2 regions of the Pseudonocardia sp. DSM 110487 genome follow, and region 1 is predicted to be linked to the other one. Evidence: riboswitches for the same ligand, from Rfam matches in the RefSeq annotation. Region 1 holds a riboswitch; the other holds the start of a gene.
The links. A riboswitch is a leader RNA that binds a small molecule or an ion and turns the genes downstream of it on or off. The one in region 1 is predicted to bind S-adenosylmethionine.
Positions count from the first base shown of each region.

Region 2: another riboswitch for S-adenosylmethionine. It lies ahead of thrC (threonine synthase); the one in region 1 lies ahead of K1T35_RS14440 (aminotransferase class V-fold PLP-dependent enzyme).

Region 1 covers NZ_CP080521.1:3,116,711-3,119,100, reverse strand. The annotation lists gene K1T35_RS14450 (ABC transporter substrate-binding protein) at 1-63, opposite strand, end outside; SAM riboswitch class I at 251-345, opposite strand; gene K1T35_RS14445 (FAD-dependent oxidoreductase) at 521-1,114, shown strand; SAM riboswitch class IV at 1,126-1,239, shown strand; gene K1T35_RS14440 (aminotransferase class V-fold PLP-dependent enzyme) at 1,282-2,390, shown strand, end outside.
Region 2 covers NZ_CP080521.1:2,403,143-2,405,532, forward strand. The annotation lists gene thrC (threonine synthase) at 1-1,189, opposite strand, end outside; SAM riboswitch class I at 1,198-1,315, opposite strand; gene holA (DNA polymerase III subunit delta) at 1,427-2,386, shown strand.

The sequences.
Region 1 (2,390 bases):
CGAGCCGCATGCGCTCAGCAATACGACGGCGGCGACGAGCCACGATGCAAGGGGTCGAGGCATGAGAGTGGTCCTTCATCCAGGAGAACGCACAGGCGTGGGCACCGCCGCATTCGGCGGCGGTGTGGAGGGAACGGGTCGGCTCGTCAGACCCGACAGAGCGCCGCGCAGGTGCGGCACAGATCGACGTGATGGCGCCACGCATGCCACGTGGTGCGCAGCTCGATCCGTTCCGGACCCGGCACGGCGACCTCCATCGCTCCCGGCGGTAGCACCCGCTCCCGCTCACACAGGGGGTTGCTGCGGCGTCGTCGATCCGGGTCTCTCGGCCGCTCTGGATGGCGTCTGGATTGCACTTCGAACTTACGTAGCTACCACATCCATTTTCAAGCGGTGTGGTGCGCGCCATTGTCGAAGGAAATGACCGGACAGAATGACCGGCAAATGTCCGTTCGTTGACACGGAACGGGCGCGGCTGCCTACCGTATTGATCCGCTGACCGGGAGAGCTGGAGGCCGCCGTGCCCTGTCCACCGAGCCTGCTGGACCCGACGCCCACCGACGCCCCGCCGCTCACGATCGACGTCGCCGTTGTCGGCGCGGGTGCCGCAGGCGCCGCGACCGCGTGGCACCTCGCCCGCCGCGGGCTGAGCGTCACGCTGCTCGAGCAGAGGTCCGCCGGCGTGGTCTGGCGGGCGGCCGGGCCGGCCCCGTGGGCGGACACCGGGCTGTCCAGCGGGCTCGCCGTCCGGCTCTGGAGGCAGGTCGAGCAGGCCACTGGGGCCGCGTTGCTGCACGTCGTCGACGGCGTCCGCCAGGTGCGGGCCGACCAGGCGACGGCCGCGCTCACGGCCGCGGCCACCGCGTGGGGCGCGCGCCTGCGCCACTGCGATGAGGTCGTCGCGATCGACCACTCCGCCGGGAGCGCGCTGGTCCGCACCCACACGATCACCCTGTCGGCCGCCCGGGTGGTGCTGACCGGAGCCGGGCCGGCCGCCCTCGCCACCGACCCGGCCGCGCCGGTCGTCACCGTCGTGACCCGCGGCTGCTTCGCCGTACCCGCGCTCACGGCACACCCGGAGATCGGCTTGACCGATCACTCCACCCGCCCGTAACCTCCCCCTCAGGTCAAGAGCGCCAGCGTCAAGCCCCGGCTCGCTGGCCGGCAACCCTCCTCCGCGGTGGGGTGCTCCGGGTGACGACCAGGCCGCCGTGCAACCACGGCAGGCAAGCGCGGACCCGACATCCGTCCGGGTCCACAGAGTGGGTCCGGAGGACCTCCATGACCACTGTGCTGTCCGCTCGCCCCGGCGTCTGTACGCCTGCGACCGTCACCGGCGTCGACCTGCGGGTCCCGCTCGTCACGGGCGAGCACGTTCGCTACGCCAACCTCGACCTCGCAGCGAGCGCTCCCGCGCTCACCGCGGTGGCCGATCACGTCGCCGCGCTCCTGCCCTACTACGCCAGCGTCCACCGCGGCGCCGGCTACGCGTCGCAGGTCTGCACCGCCGTGCTGGAACGGGCCCGGGAGACGGTCGGCCGGTTCGTCGGCGCCCGCGCCGACGACGTCGTGGTGTTCACCCGCAACACCACCGACGCGCTCAACCTGCTGGCCGGGTGCGTTCCCGGCCCGGTCCTGCGGCTGGACGTCGAGCACCACGCCAACCTCCTCGCATGGGGCCCCGGCCGGGTGCTGCGCGCCGCCGCGACGGTCGAGCAGACCCTCGCCGACCTGCGCTACGCCCTGCTCGCCGACCGGCCAGCGCTGCTCGCCGTCACCGGGGCGTCCAACGTCACCGGCGAGCTGCTGCCCCTCGACGAGATCACCGCGCTCGCCCACGCCGCGGGCGCCCGCGTGGTCGTCGACGCCGCCCAGCTCGCCCCGCACCGGAACGTCGACATCGCCGCCACCGGCATCGACTACGTCGCCCTGTCCGGGCACAAGCTCTACGCGCCCTACGGCGCCGGGGCGCTCGTCGGGCGCCGCGACTGGCTCGACGTCGCCACGCCGTACCTGGCGGGCGGCGGTGCCGTGCACGCCGTCACCGCGCCCGACGAGGGCGGGGCCACCGAGGTGTCCTGGGCCCCCGCGCCGCACCGGCACGAGGCAGGCACCCCGAACGTCCTCGGCGCCGCAGCGCTCGCCGAGGCCTGCCGTGTGCTGCCCGGCGCGCTCGACCCCGCCCACGAGGCCGCGCTGCTGCACCGGCTCGAGACCGGCCTGGACGCGCTGCCTGGCGTCCGCACGCTGCGGATATGGCCGGACAGCACCGACCGGGTCGCGGTCTGCACGTTCGTGGTCGACGGCCACCCTGCCGGGCGCGTGGCGGCCTACCTGTCGGCGGAGCACGGCATCGGCGTGCGCGACGGGAAGTTCTGCGCCCACCCGCT
Region 2 (2,390 bases), 710 kb from region 1:
CGGCGTCGAGGGTCTTGAGGCCGTCGCCGGTGATCAGGAGGACGGTCTCGGCGTCCGGGTCGAGCCTGCCCGACTCGATCAGCTTCTTGGCCGTGGCCACGGTGACCCCGCCCGCCGTCTCCGCGAACACGCCCTCGGTGCGGGCGAGCAGCCGGATGCCCTCCACGACCTCCTCGTCGCTGACGTGTGCCACCGCCCCGCCGGTGCGGCGCACGGTGTCGAGGACGTACGGGCCGTCGGCCGGATTGCCGATGGCCAGCGAGCGGGCGATCGTGTCGGGGCGCACCGGCTGCACGACGTCGTGGCCGTCCTCGAAGGCCTTCGCCACCGGCGAGCAGCCCGTGGCCTGGGCGCCGAACACCCGGTACGGGGTGGGCTCCACCAGGCCGAGCGTGCCGAGCTCCGTGAAGCCCTTGTCCACCTTGGTCAGCTGCGAGCCGGACGCCACGGGCACCACGATCTGCTCGGGCAGCCGCCAGCCGAGCTGCTCGGCCACCTCGTAGCCGAGGGTCTTCGAGCCCTCGGCGTAGTAGGGCCGCACGTTGACGTTGACGAACGCCCAGTCCTCGTGCTCGGCGGCGAGCTCCGTGGCGAGCCGGTTGACGTCGTCGTAGTTGCCGTCGACGGCGAGGAGGGTGCCGTCGTAGACGGCGGTGGTGAGCACCTTGGCCTGCTCGAGGGAGCTGGGGATCAGCACCACCGAGTCCCAACCGGCGCGGGCGGCCGCCGCGGCCACGGCGTTGGCCAGGTTCCCGGTGGACGGGCAGCACAGCACGGTGAAGCCGAGCTCACGGGCGGCGGCCAGCGCCACCGCCACCACCCGGTCCTTGAAGGAGTGGGTGGGGTTGCCGGTGTCGTCCTTGACCCACAGCGAGCGCACGCCCAGCGCGGCGGCGAGCCGGTCGGCCTTGATCAGCCGGGTGAGGCCGGGCTCGGTGTTGGGGTGGGACTGCACGTTCGTGGGCACGGGGAGCAGGTGGCGGTAGCGCCAGATGGACTTGGGACCCGCCGCGATCGACTCGCGGGTGACGGAACCGAACTCGTAGGCCACCTCGAGCGGGCCGAAGCATTCCGGGCAGGCGAACTCGGCGGCGAGGGGGATCTGGTGGCCGCATTCCCGACAGGACAGCGCGCGGGCGGGTCCGAGGTCGAAGGCGGTGGTGGTGGCGCTGCCAGCAGCCAGGGTCATGAGAGGACTCCTCATCTTTCCCGCACCGTGCGGGTCGGAATTGGCACCGTGTTCGAGCGCGAAGACTGCGCATCGCCGGTTGCCGGGGCTTCGTCGGGCCGTTCCCTCTGCCCCTCTGGATGAGCCATATGCGGTTGTGCCCAACACGTTACGACACGATCACCGCGGCCCCCAAGCTCGTCCCGTGATCTGGGAGCCGGGTCACGCGATGTCGGGGCCGTGCGCGAGCATGGACGCATGGCCGCGCCCGCCCCGATCCGCCTCGTCGTCGGCGAGGAGGAACTGCTCATCGAGCGGGCGATCGAGCAGGTGGTGGCCGAGGTCCGTGCGGGCGACCCCACGGCCGAGCTGCGCCGGGTGCGCGCCTCCGAACTCACCCCCGCCGACCTGGCCGAGAGCCTGAGCCCGTCGCTCTTCGCCGAGGGGAGGGTGCTCGTCCTGCTCGCGGCGCAGGAGGTCGGCAAGGAGCTGGCCACGGCGATCGTCGAGCAGTCGGCCGACCCCGCCGAGGGCATCGTCCTCGTGGTCGTCCACTCGGGCGGGGCGCGCAACAAGGCTCTCGTCGACGCCCTGCGGAAGGCCGGTGCCCCCGTCACCACCTGCAACAAGATCACGAGGATGGACGAGCGGTCTGACTTCGTGCGCGCCGAGGCCCGCCGCGTCGGCGGCAAGATCACGGGCGACGCGATCGGTGCGCTGCTCGAGGCGGTGGGGTCGGATCTGCGGGAGCTGGCCTCGGCCACCAGCCAGCTGGTGGCCGACACCGGCGGTTCGGTCGACGAGCGCGCGGTGCGTCGCTACCACCGCGGCCGGGCCGAGGCCACGGGGTTCGCGGTGGCCGACAAGGTCGTGGCGGGCGACCGCGCCGGGGCGATCGAGGCGCTGCGCTGGGCGCAGCTGCTCGGCACGCCGTCGGTGCTGATCGCCGACGCGCTGGCCGACGCGCTCCGCACGCTCGCGAAGGTCGGCTCGGCGGGCCGCGGCGATCCCAACCGGCTGGCCGGCACCCTCGGCATGCCACCCTGGAAGATCCGCAAGGCCCAGCAGGCGGTGCGCGGATGGGGCCCGGAGGCCATCGCGGAGGCGTTCGCGGCGGCGGCCGAGGTCAACGCCGACGTCAAGGGCGCGGCGGCCGACCCGGACTACGCGCTGGAACGAGCGGTCCTGCGCATCCTGGCAGCCCGGTCCCGCCGCTAGGGGA